Linked DNA regions of Hydrogenophaga sp. SL48. The protein of the gene in region 2 binds, or shares a complex with, the protein of the main gene of each other region. Links are inferred from orthologs where the notes say so. Each region holds a gene or a part of one and is shown on either strand. Other genes may lie near its edges.

Evidence for each region. Proteins that work in one complex are often made in the same cells at the same time.
Region 1: the proteins of dnaN (region 2) and dnaX are in contact, whole or in part, in a cryo-EM structure (PDB 8GIZ), measured with the Escherichia coli proteins. The link is inferred for Hydrogenophaga sp. SL48 from one-to-one orthologs.

What each region holds. Positions count from the first base shown.
Region 1 is NZ_CP063400.1:1,467,593-1,472,254, reverse strand. Bases 269-3,160 are described here. They hold dnaX (DNA polymerase III subunit gamma/tau), read right to left. Parts: upstream 2,774-3,160; coding sequence 764-2,773; downstream 269-763. Other genes in these bases: IM738_RS07000 (Bug family tripartite tricarboxylate transporter substrate binding protein), read right to left, coding at 3,023-3,160; IM738_RS07015 (YbaB/EbfC family nucleoid-associated protein), read right to left, coding at 385-717; recR (recombination mediator RecR), read right to left, coding at 269-365. Also shown: more of recR, read right to left, coding at 1-268; more of IM738_RS07000, read right to left, coding at 3,161-4,015; IM738_RS06995 (TIGR03862 family flavoprotein), read right to left, coding at 4,094-4,662. UniProt on the Escherichia coli protein: Part of the beta sliding clamp loading complex, which hydrolyzes ATP to load the beta clamp onto primed DNA to form the DNA replication pre-initiation complex.
Region 2 is NZ_CP063400.1:4,411,880-4,419,503, reverse strand. Bases 4,849-7,624 are described here. They hold dnaN (DNA polymerase III subunit beta), read right to left. Parts: upstream 6,902-7,624; coding sequence 5,795-6,901; downstream 4,849-5,794. Other genes in these bases: dnaA (chromosomal replication initiator protein DnaA), read right to left, coding at 7,038-7,624; gyrB (DNA topoisomerase (ATP-hydrolyzing) subunit B), read right to left, coding at 4,849-5,714. Outside these bases: IM738_RS20870 (hypothetical protein), read right to left, coding at 243-1,007; IM738_RS20865 (IS5 family transposase), read right to left, coding at 1,097-2,086; IM738_RS20860 (hypothetical protein), read right to left, coding at 2,083-2,997; more of gyrB, read right to left, coding at 3,084-4,848. UniProt on the Escherichia coli protein: Confers DNA tethering and processivity to DNA polymerases and other proteins. Acts as a clamp, forming a ring around DNA (a reaction catalyzed by the clamp-loading complex) which diffuses in an ATP-independent manner freely and bidirectionally along dsDNA.

The DNA of each region.
Region 1 (4,662 bases), 2.9 Mb from region 2 along the record:
ATGTCGCGCGGCCCCACACCGTCGAGCGGACTGAGCTTGCCCATGAGCACGAAGTACAGGCCCTTGTAGGCACCGGTGCGCTCCATGGCGTCCTGATCTGCGGGTGTTTCCAGCACACACAGCTGGCTGCGGTCGCGCCGCGCGTCCAGGCAGGTGGGGCAGATGTCTTTTTCGGTGAAGGTGTGGCAGAGCGCACAGTGTTTCACCTCGGCGCAGGCATGTTGCAGCGCCTGCGCCAGGTGCAGCGCACCCTCCCGGTCGTGCTGCAGCAGGTGAAATGCCATGCGCTGCGCCGATTTCACGCCCACCCCCGGCAGACGCCGCAGCGCCTGCACCAGCAGTTCCAGGGAGTGGGTGGCGGTCACGCGTATGGGCGGCGGGCCATCAGAAGGGAAACTTCATGCCGCCCGGCAGACCAGGCATGCCCGCCGTGAGCTTGCCCATCTTCTCGTTCGACGTTTCTTCGGCCTTGCGCACGGCCGCATTGAAGGCCGCGGCGACCAGGTCTTCCAGCATGTCCTTGTCGTCGGCCAGCAGGCTGGGGTCGATGGTGACGCGCTTGACGTCGTGTTTGCAGGTCATCAGCACCTTCACCAGGCCAGCGCCGGATTCACCGGTGACCTCGATGAAAGCCAGCTCGTCCTGGGCTTTTTTCAGGTTGTCCTGCATGGCCTGGGCCTGCTTCATGAGACCGGCGAGTTGTCCTTTGTTGAACATGGTGATCCTTGTGTTCTGATTGGAAAAAAGAATGAATTCAGAAGGCTCAGCGAGCCGCCGCCGGGCCGCCCCGAGGCGGCTCAACCCCCTCGGGGGGCAGCGACCCGCGCAGCGGCGGAGTGTGGGGGCGCATGTCCGTGGCCTTGAGCGTGCCGGGCACGATTCTGCCGCCAAAGTCGCGCATCATCGCCTGCACGAAGGGGTCGTCCCGGATGATTTGTTCGGCCTCGCGCTGACGGCGCGCGGCTTCGGCCGCCAGGCGCAGCGCGGCAGAGTCGTTCACCGGGCCGATCTCCACCACCAGGCGGATATCGTGGCCCAGCGTCTTCAACGCCGTGCCCAGGCGTTCCCGGGTGTTGCCCTGGTTGAGCGACTCGCGCTCCACGCGAAGCACCCACTGGTCGGCGTCGCGCGCCACCAGCTGCGACTGCAGCCCCAGCTCGCGCACCAGCGCGGTGATCGTCTCGGCGCGCACGAGCTGCATCACCGCGTCAAACCAGACATCGCCTTCGGCACTGGTCACCAGCTCAGGCAAGCGCACCGTTTCACCGGGCTCGCGCAGCTGGTCCAGCCGTGGAGAGAGGCCCGCCTCGCGCACCGGAATCGCCACGACACGGCGGCTGGTCTGCACACCCTCGTCCGTTGGTGGCTCTTCCGGGTCTTCCACCCAGGGCGGGCCATCGTCGTCATCTAGAACCTCGTGACGGGTGGCCACTGGCTGGGCGGACGCCTCGGTCACGGTTCGAACGTTGAGGGGAGCCGGTGGTGACGGCGTCGCGGGTGGCGCAACAGGCGCGGCCACCGGGCTCGCCATGGCCTGGGCAGGCCGAACCTCCGCAGGCGTGCGTGGAGATGCCACCGGCGCAGGCGCGGCCGGCGGAACCGCAGCAGGCGCCTCAACCGCCGTTTTCAGTGTTTTTTTTTCCGCCGCGGCCACAGGGGTCGTGCCGGAAGGCTTGAACGCCAGCAGGCGCAGCAACACCATGGTGAGCGCGGCGTACTCGTCGGGCGCCAGGCCCAGTTCGCCACGGCCGTGCAGGCACAGGCTGTACAGCAACTGGGTTTCGTCGGCCGGCAGCGCATGGGCCAGGCGCACGATCTCGGGGGTGTCGGGGTCGTCCGATTCCTGCAAGGCCAGCCGTTCGGGCACCGCCTGCAGCACGGCCATGCGCTGCAGCAGGCCGGTCATTTCTTCCAGTGTCGACGCGGCGTTGAGGCCGTTGGTGCGCAGGCTGTCGACCGTGTCCACCACCGTGGCGCCGTCGGCCCGCGCCAGTGCATCGATCAGACGCAGCACATACGAGCGGTCCACGGCGCCGAGCATCTGGCGCACGGTTGCTTCCTGCAACTGACCGCCGCCGAAGGCAATGGCCTGGTCGGTCAGCGAGAGCGCGTCGCGCATGGAGCCGCGCGCGGCGCGCGAGATCAGGCGCAGCGCCTGCGTCTCGGCCGGCACGTTTTCAGCCTGAAGCACCTGACCCAGATGCTCCAGCACGGTCTCCGGTGCCATCGGGCGCAGGTTGAACTGCAGGCAACGCGAGAGCACGGTCACCGGCACCTTCTGCGGGTCGGTCGTGGCCAGCACGAACTTCAGGTACTCGGGCGGCTCTTCCAGCGTCTTGAGCATCGCGTTGAACGCGTGCCCGGTGAGCATGTGCACCTCGTCGATCATGAAGACCTTGAAGCGGCCCTGCACCGGCTTGTAGACCGCCTGCTCCAGCAGCGCCTGGACCTCGTCCACGCCGCGGTTCGAGGCCGCGTCGAGCTCGGTGTAGTCCACGAAGCGGCCCGAGTCGATATCGGTGCAGGCCTGGCACACGCCACATGGCTCGGCGGTGATGCCACCCTGCCCGTCCGTGCCCAAGCAGTTGAGCGACTTGGCCAGGATGCGCGAGACGGTGGTCTTGCCCACGCCACGCGTGCCGGTGAACAGGTAGGCGTGGTGCAGGCGCTGGGTCGTGAGCGCGTTCGTGAGGGCCTGGACCACGTGCGCCTGCCCCACCATTTCGGTGAAATTGCGCGGGCGGTACTTGCGGGCCAGGACGACGTAAGACATGGTGTCGATTCTAAGCGGCGCCCTCACCGCGCCCGGTCCGGCAAAGGTCGCTGCCATCGCCTACAATTCACCCCGACGGGCCTTCCCGCATGGTGAAGCGGCCAACCGGGTCAGGTGGGGAACCAAGCAGCCCTAACTGTGGAGTCAGTGCCGGGGTCAAGGCTCGTCACCTTATTCAGCGCATCGCACGCGCTACAGCAAAAAGGCCGCATCAGCGGCCTTTTTGCTGTCTGGGCCAGGCAGCCCCGATCAGAAAGCGTCGATCTTGAGCTTCTGGCGCTCCACCACCCGCTTCCAGCCGTCCACGTCTTTTTGCAGGAACAGCGCGAGCTGCGCCGGCGTGCCGGTGGCGGGCTCCAGCGCGTCTTTGGCCAGGCGCTCTTTCACATCGGGCATGGCCACCACCTGGGCCAGCGCGGCATTGATCTGCTGCACCACGGCGTCGGGTGTGCCTTTCGGTGCGACCAGCGCAAAGTAGTTCAGCACGTTGACATCGGCAAACCCCGACTCTTGCATGCCGGGCACCTGCGGCAGCGCGGGGCTGCGGCCCTGGCTGGTGACGGCGAGGGCCTTGAGGCGGCCGTCCCGGATGTAGGGTGCGAGCGCGGGGATGGTCCCGGTGAGCAGCTGGATCTGCCCGGACAGGGTGTCCACGGTGGCGGGCGCAATGCCACGGTAGGGAATGTGCGTGATGAACGTGCCGGTGTGCGCCTTGAGCGATTCGAGCACCAGGTGGTTGATGCCGCCGACCCCGGCCGAGCCGTAGTTCAGGCGGCCGGGCTGGCTGCGTGCCAGTGCCACCACCTCGGACAGGGTGTTCGCGGGCAGGTCTTTGCTCGCGGCCCAGACGAGCGGGCCGTGGGCAAACATGCCCACCGGGGTGAAGCCGGCGATGGGGTCGTAGCCCGCACCTGGCAGCGCGGCGGGCACCGTGGTGAAGGGCGCTGCGGCGAGCAGCAAGGTGTGGCCGTCGGGCGCGGCCTTGGCGACCTCCTGGGCGCCCAAGGCACCGGAAGCCCCCGCGCGGTTGTCCACGACGACGCTGATCTTCAGCAACTCGGCCAGCTTCGCCGCGATCAGGCGGCCCATGGCGTCGGTGCCGGCCCCGGGCGCGAACGGCACGACGATCTTGATGGGCCGATCAGGAAAGCCATTGGCCTGGGCAGCACCCGCGCTCAAGGCGACGAGGCCTGCGGCGAGCTGATGGCAAAAGCGGCGGCGGTGCAAAACGGACACGAACATGGGCAAACATCTCCAGGACAGGGCAAAAAGAACCCGTGGAACTCTAGACCCGGGTCTTGACGGCGTGATGACACCCCATCAATGGGCCTTGAGCCAGCGCGCCACGCCCTGCCCCGCCACCACACCGCTGGCCAGGCAAGCCGTGAGCAGGTAGCCGCCGGTGGGCGCTTCCCAGTCCAGCATCTCACCCGCGCAAAAGAGGCCGGGACGGCGCTGCACCATCAGCGCTTCGTCCAGCGCTTCGAAGCGCACACCACCGGCCGTGCTGATGGCTTCGTCGATCGGCCGGGTGGCGGCGAGCGTGATGGGCAGGGCCTGGATCGCGACCGCGAGCGCGACCGGGTCGTTCATCGTGGCCTTGGGGCACCGCTCGTGCAGGATGGCCATCTTGATGCCGTCCAGCCCGAGCCGGCTCTTGAGGTGGCTGGAGAGGCTGCGCGACCCTCGGGGGTGCGCCACCTGTTTGAGCACGTCTTCCGGGCTGCGGTCGGGCAGCAGGTTGAGGTGGAAGGTGGCGCTGCCGGTCCGGTTGATCTGATCGCGCAGCCCGCTGGAGACAGCGTAGACCAGGCTGCCTTCCACGCCGGTGGCGGTGGCGACGAACTCTCCCTTTTTCTGAAAGCTGTGACCCTGGTCGTCGGCAAACC
Region 2 (7,624 bases):
GACAACACAACCCCAGAAATTCTGGAATACGCCTTGCGCGTTGTCGCGCAGTTCGGCCGCGTCGTGCTGCGCCGCGGCTATGGCAACCACACCACCTTGGCCAACAAGTGGCAAGAGGCCTTGGTCCGCCTCGCTTTCACACAGTCAACTCGTACATAGCACCTGTTTAGAGTTAATTCAAAACTGCGTCTACGTATCTATTCTGGCGTCAGCGAGGGAATGTCCGAGTCAATTGTGCTTAATTAGGGTTGATTATCCATTTGCTTCTCAAGCAGATTGGTGGCTTTCTGAAGCACCTCCATTCGCTTTATAGACTCTTCTACTGCCGCTTCAATTAAAGGGGGGCGTCGCCACTCGCTATTGAGCTTTTTCATTGCATCCGAAAAGAGCAGTTGAGATGTGGATGGATGCTTGTTGGCACTAACGGCATGCTCAAGAGTCAACTGTAAATTTAGGTTTCCTTCCCGCACGGCGGTAGTAAGGTTTTCAAAATCTTCGACTGAGATAACGAAGATATTCTCTAGGGGGAGTTTGACGTGATGTTGCATCTGAACATCAGAGGCATTCTTTTCAGAATAGAGTCGCAGCAATTGGTGCCCATTCCCGACTATTAGTTCCCGGCTGGTAACCACAATCAAGTAGTCTGTTGTCTTGTTCGGGCAATCATCGAAAGACTCTGGCTTGCTTCGGATTAGATTGCTAATGGTCTGTCCTTGGTGGATTGCTTTCCTCAGGTGCTTGGTTTTCTCAAATGCAGATTTTGTATTCTCTTGAACTAATACATCATCCGAAAATAAACTCATCTTTGCTTCGATAAGAATATTGCAGTCTTTTTCTTGAATTATGGCTTCGACCGACGAACTTCCCGGTCCTAGTCTTTGTTTAATATCTTTCTCTGTAAGATAGGGTAAATTCACCTGCTGAACAAGAGTGATTACGTACTTTTCGAAAACCTTGCTAAGGAAGGTCTGCACAACACCCGCTACGGCGCGAGGTGATGCATGCAATTTCAAATGATGGCGATTTCAGGCTCACGAGGGCGCTTTGTTGGCCGATTTCGCCCTGATTCGTGGCCGTTGGCCGCATTCGGACGCACTCATCCTCGGGTCTCCTTCAAAAGCGTTCGGCGCACCATCCAGATGTTGGACAACGCAAACAGGGTGTGCAGCTGCGCCGTGTTCTTGGCCAATCCCCGGTAGCGCACCTTCACATATCCGAACTGGCGCTTGATCACCCGGAACGGGTGTTCGACCTTGGCTCGGATGCGCGCCTTGGTTTTCTCCAGCGCTTCCATGATCGAGCCCATGGGCGTTTCCTTGTCCAGCGCCTTGCGATGGCTGGGCATCATGGCCACGTACCAGTGGACCTCGGGATGGTCCTTGATCACCTCATCGCGCTTGTGAACGCCCCGGTAGCCAGAGTCGGCAAAGACATCGGTTTCGTCGCCGTGCAGCAGTTCGCTGGCCTGGGTGATGTCGTGCGCGTTGGCCGCTGTGGCCTTGACGGTGTGCACCAGGCCCGATTCGGCATCGACCCCAATATGCGCTTTCATCCCGAAGTGCCACTGGTTGCCCTTCTTGGTCTGATGCATCTCGGGGTCGCGTTCGCCGCTGTTGTTCTTGGTCGAGCTGGGGGCGGCAATGAGCGTGGCGTCGACGACCGTACCGCTCTTGAGCAGCAGGCCTTTGTCGGCCAGGGTGGCGTTGACCGTGGCAAGCAATTGCAGGCTCAAGTTGTGTTGTTCGAGCAGATGGCGAAAGCGCAGGATGGTGCTCTCGTCAGGCAAGTTCTCCTCACCCTGGTCCAGCCCCGCAAACTCTCGAAACATGGGCGTGTCGTACAGCGCCTCCTCCATCGCCGGGTCGGACAGGTTGAACCACTGCTGCAGGAAGTGAATGCGAAGCATGGTTCGCACGGCAAACGGCGGACGACCACCCTTGGCGCCAGGCGTTGGTGCATGCTGTGCAATCAGCGACACCAGCTCGGTCCACGGCACTACCAGGTTCATCTCGTCGAGGAACTCGCGCTTGCGCGTTCTCTTGGTCTTGCGCTCGAATCCGCTCTCGCCCAGGCTCATTTGCTTCATGACGTCACTGTCTCACATCGGCCCACGGCGCCGCGGTTTTGCAGACCTTCCCTAAATGAATCAGTGTATCTTTGACCATGTCTAGATAGTCGAAGATGAACGGACTCTTCTATTCCTCTTGAAAAAACTAAGGGATGCCAACAGAAGTAGAATCCGTTTCTCGCTTTCACAAGGGGCCATCGCTTAAGGTGTGGAAATTCGTAAAGCTCACCTCGACCATAGATGTCCTGAGTGTTTGGCTTCTGAAGTTCAATTCTTAAGTCTGGAAGACTAAGGCCGTATAAGTCGAATATGCGGTCAATCTTCGCGCCAAAATGATTCCTGAAGGGTGCTAAAAATCGTTTCTCGATTTTCAGATTGCCGTCAAGTACTGATGCATATATCAAAAATGTTAGGTCGATGAAGTCATTAGGTTCAATGCCGAGTTCTTCTCGAAAAAGTTGGCGGCAGATATGATTTCTGTCGAGTGGCGCAATTAAACTGGCCCACCTAAGGAATCCCCAGGATTCATTTCTCTGGAATTCGAGTTGGCAATGGAAAATGGTGCGAAACATTAAGTAGACATTGAAATCGTCTTCTTTTCGACTGGCAGGAGGCTCGGCATTCCAGAGACGCTGTTTTAGTTCGTGCAACGTATTGTGGGAGATTTTTGGCCCCACTCGAATTAAAACCCGGGGGTCCTGGACAGCCCACTTCACTAAAAGTAGGGTTAACCAAGGAGCAGATTGCATTGCCATTAGCTTGTCTTTTGGCGCATTCCAAAGGTCGTTAAGTGCTGCGTCGACGATGGACTCCGCTCTAAATCGTCTAAGTACCGCCATCACCTCTTCGTAGATTTCCTCGATTTCAGGTTTGGGTGGCGCATTCTTTGGCGTGGTGACGCCAATGTACGAAGGGTGAATGGTCGCCATTGCTTAGACTATGCAAAAGAAGAGGCCCATAAATTTCTCAATTTATGGGCCTCGGTTTCTCAGCTTACAGGTCTCTCTACACAAGATCAAACGTCGATGTTGCCCGCCCGCAGCGCATTGGTTTCAATAAATTCTCGCCGTGGTTCCACCTCATCCCCCATCAACATCGTGAACACGCGATCCGCTTCGATCGCGTCGTCGATCTGCACGCGCAGCAGGCGGCGCACGGTCGGGTCCATCGTCGTTTCCCAGAGCTGGGCGGGGTTCATTTCGCCCAGGCCTTTGTAGCGCTGGCGGCTGGTGGTGCGCTCGGCTTCGCTGATCAGCCACTGCATGGCCTGGCGGAAGTCGCCGACCTTTTCTTCCTTCTGCTTCTCGCCTTCACCGCGCATGACCCTGGCGCCGTCGCCGAGCAGGCCACGGAAGGTTTCGGCGGCGTTGGCCAGGGCCGCGTAATCGGCGCCGTGCACGAAGTCTTGCGTGATGACGCTGCTCTTGATGTTGCCGTGGTGGCGGCGGCTGATGCGCAGGATGGGCTTGTCGGTGCGCACGTCGAACTCGCCGGCCACTTCGGCGGGCACGCCGGTGGTGCTGAGTTCGCGCAGTTTGACCTGCAGCGCGACGGCGCTGGCTTCGGCTTCTTCCACCGTGTCGAGCTTGATGCTCACGCCGTCGGCCATGGCGCGCAGGGCTTCGGGGTCCATGAAGTTGGAGAGGCGCGAGATCACGTGTTCGGCCACCTGGTGCTTGCGCGCGAGTTCGTTGAGCGTGTCGCCTTCGAGCAGGTTGTTGGTCGCGCCGCCGGTGGACACCTTGGCGTCTTTCAGAGCGATGCGCAGCAGGAAGCCGTCGAGCGCCGGGCCGTCTTTCAGGTACAGCTCTTCCTTGCCGGCCTTCACCTTGTAGAGCGGCGGCTGCGCGATGTAGATGTGGCCGCGCTCCACCAGCTCGGGCATCTGGCGGTAGAAGAAGGTGAGCAGCAGGGTGCGGATGTGCGCGCCGTCCACGTCGGCGTCGGTCATGATGATGATGCGGTGGTAGCGCAGCTTGGCGACGTCGAAGTCGTCCTTGCCGTCACCGTTGGCGCTTTCGCTGCCGGCCTTGCCGATACCGGTGCCCAGCGCGGTGATGAGGGTCAGGATTTCGTTGGAGGTGAGCAGCTTTTCGTAGCGCGCTTTTTCCACGTTCAGGATCTTGCCGCGCAGCGGCAGGATCGCCTGGAACTTGCGGTCGCGGCCCTGCTTGGCGGAGCCACCGGCGGAGTCGCCCTCGACGATGTAGATCTCGCACAGCGCCGGGTCTTTTTCCTGGCAGTCGGCCAGTTTGCCGGGCAGGCCCATGCCGTCGAGCACGCCTTTGCGGCGCGTCATTTCGCGGGCCTTGCGGGCGGCCTCGCGGGCGCGGGCGGCTTCAACGATCTTGCCGCAGATGATCTTGGCGTCGTTCGGGCGCTCCTGCAGGTAGTCGGCCAGCAGGCGGCTCACGATGTCTTCCACCGGGCCGCGCACTTCGCTGGAGACCAGCTTGTCCTTGGTCTGGCTGGAGAACTTGGGCTCGGGCACCTTCACGCTCAGCACGCAGCACAGGCCTTCTCGCATGTCGTCGCCGGTGACCTCGACCTTGGCCTTCTTGGCGAACTCGTGTTCTTCGATGTATTTGTTGATGACGCGCGTCATCGCGGCGCGCAGGCCGGTGAGGTGGGTGCCGCCGTCGCGCTGTGGGATGTTGTTGGTGAAGCAGAGCACCTGCTCGTTGTAGCCGCTGTTCCACTGCATGGCCACTTCAACGCCGATGTTGGTGCCCTGGTCGCTGGCGCGGTCGCCCAGCGCGTGGAACACGTTGGGATGCAGGACCGTCTTGCCTTTGTTGATGAAATCGACAAAGCCCTTGACGCCGCCAGCACCGGAGAAGTCGTCTTCCTTGCCACTGCGTTCGTCCTTCAGGCGGATGCGCACGCCGTTGTTCAGGAAGCTCAGCTCGCGCAGGCGCTTGCTGAGGATCTCGTAGTGGAAATCGTTGTTCTCCTTGAAGATTTCGTAGTCGGGCAGGAAGTGCACTTCCGTGCCGCGCTTCTCGGTGTCCCCGGCCACCTTCATGGGCGAGACTTCGATGCCGTCGGCGTTGGTCTCGACGATGCGGTTCTGCACGAAGCCGCGTGCGAACTCGATCTGGTGCATCTTGCCTTCGCGGCGCACGGTCAGCCGCAGCCACTGGCTCAGAGCGTTGACGCAGGAGACGCCCACGCCGTGCAGGCCGCCCGAGACCTTGTAGCTGTTCTGGTTGAACTTGCCGCCAGCGTGCAGCTCGGTCAGCGCGATCTCGGCGGCCGAGCGCTTGGGCTCGTGCTTGTCGTCCATCTTCACACCGGTCGGGATGCCGCGGCCGTTGTCGGTGACGCTGATGGAGTTGTCGCTGTGAATCGTCACGACGATGTCGTCGCAGTGACCGGCCAGCGCTTCGTCGATGGAGTTGTCCACCACCTCGAACACCAGGTGATGCAGGCCGGTGCCGTCGGAGGTGTCGCCGATGTACATGCCCGGGCGTTTGCGCACCGCTTCCAGGCCTTCCAGGATCTGGATGGCACCCTCGCCATACCCCTCGCTCGCGCCGGCCTGGTGGGCGTCGATGGTGGGCTGGAAATTGGAGCTGGCGGCCCCGGCTTCGCCGGTGTTGACGGCGTCGGAACCGGTTTCTGCGGGCTGGTTGGCTTCGGACATGGTGAACTTTTCTCAATCGCTAGAAAGGCCAAACCCGCTGTGCAGCGGGTCGGGCTTGGGGGAGCAGGATCGGTGAACGATCAGATGCGCATCGGCATGACAACGTACTTGAACGCGTTGTCGTCGGGGTTGGTGACGAGTGCCGAGCTGTTGCCGTCTGCCAGCTCGATGCGAACCATCTCCTGGCTCATGTTCTGCAGCGCGTCGATCAGGTAGGTGACATTGAAGCCGATCTCGATCGTGTCGCCACCGTAGTCGATGTCGAGTTCGTCCACGGCCTCTTCCTGCTCGGCGTTGCTCGACGCGACACGCAGCGCGCCAGGTTCGACGTTCAGGCGCACGCCCTTGAACTTCTCGCTCGTCATGATGGCGGTGCGCTGCAGCGAGGCCAGCAGCGGCTGACGGCCGAGCGTGACGATGTTCTTGTGGTTCTTCGGGATCACGCGGTTGTAGTCGGGGAACTTGCCCTCGACCAGCTTGGTGACGAATTCCATGCCATCGAAGCTGAACTTGGCCTGGTTGGCGGCGAACTGCATCTCGATCGCGCCTTCCTTGTCAGACAGCAGGCGCTGCAGTTCGATCACGGTCTTGCGCGGCAGGATCACCTCCTGTTTGGGCACTTCCACGTCCAGCTCGGCGCTGGCAAACGCCAGGCGGTGGCCGTCGGTGGCGACCAGGCTGAGCTTCTTGCCTTCGGCCACGAAGAGGATGCCGTTGAGGTAGTAGCGGATGTCGTGCACGGCCATCGCGAACGACACCTGGCCGAGCAGGCTCTTGAGCGTCTTCTGCGGCACGGCGAACACGGGGCCGAAGCTGGCGGATTCCTGCACCAGCGGGAAGTCTTCGGGCGGCATGCTTTGCAGCGTGAAGCGGCTCTTGCCGCCCTTGAGCACCAGCTTGCCGCCGGTGTTCTCCAGGCTGACGGTCTGATCCGATGGCATGGTGCGCAGGATGTCGATCAGCTTGCGCGCGCCCAGGGTGGTGGCGAAGTTGCCGTCGTCGCCGTCGAGTTGGGCCGTGGTGCGGATCTGGATTTCCAGGTCGCTGGTGGTCAGCTGCACGGCCGAGCCGGTCTTGCGCAGCAGCACATTGGCCAGGATCGGCAGGGTGTGCCGGCGCTCCACGATGCCCGCGACCGACTGCAGCGCAGCCAACACCTTGTCCTGGGTCGATTTCAAAACGATCATGTCAGACTCTTTCGTCCTTGGTTGACTGGTGGCGCTCCGCTCCGGCGCACTCCTCGGGCTTGCAGCAGGGCCCCCTCAGAGCCCAAAACTCGCCTATTTTCACCTTTTTGCGCGGGCCTTCCGCAAACCAGGGCCCTCATCCCTTGAGCGTCTGTTCCAGCACGTGCAGCTGTTGGTTGAGCTCGCTGTTCTGCTGGCGTTCGGCGCCGATCTTGCGCACCGCGTGCAGCACCGTGGTGTGGTCCCGGCCACCGAACAGTTCGCCGATTTCCGGCAGGCTCTTTTGCGTCAGTTCCTTGGCGATGAACATCGCAATCTGGCGCGGGCGGGCGATGCTGGCCGGGCGCTTCTTGCTGTACATGTCCGCGACCTTGATCTTGTAGTAGTCGGCCACGGTCTTCTGAATGTTCTCGACCGAAATTTGCCGGTTCTGGATCGACAGCAGGTCTTTCAGCGCGTCGCGCGCCAGCTGGATCGAGATTTCCTTCTGGTTGAAGCGCGAATAGGCCAGGATTTTCCGCAAAGCACCTTCGAGCTCGCGCACGTTGGAACGCACGTTCTTGGCCACGAAGAAGGCCACTTCCTCGGGCATGACGGCGTTTTCCACCGCGGCCTTGTTGATCAGGATCGCCACCCGCATTTCCAGTTCGGGTGGCTCGATGGCGACCGTGAGGCCAGAATCGAAGCGCGAGACCAGGCGCTCGTGGATGTCGGCCAGGCCCT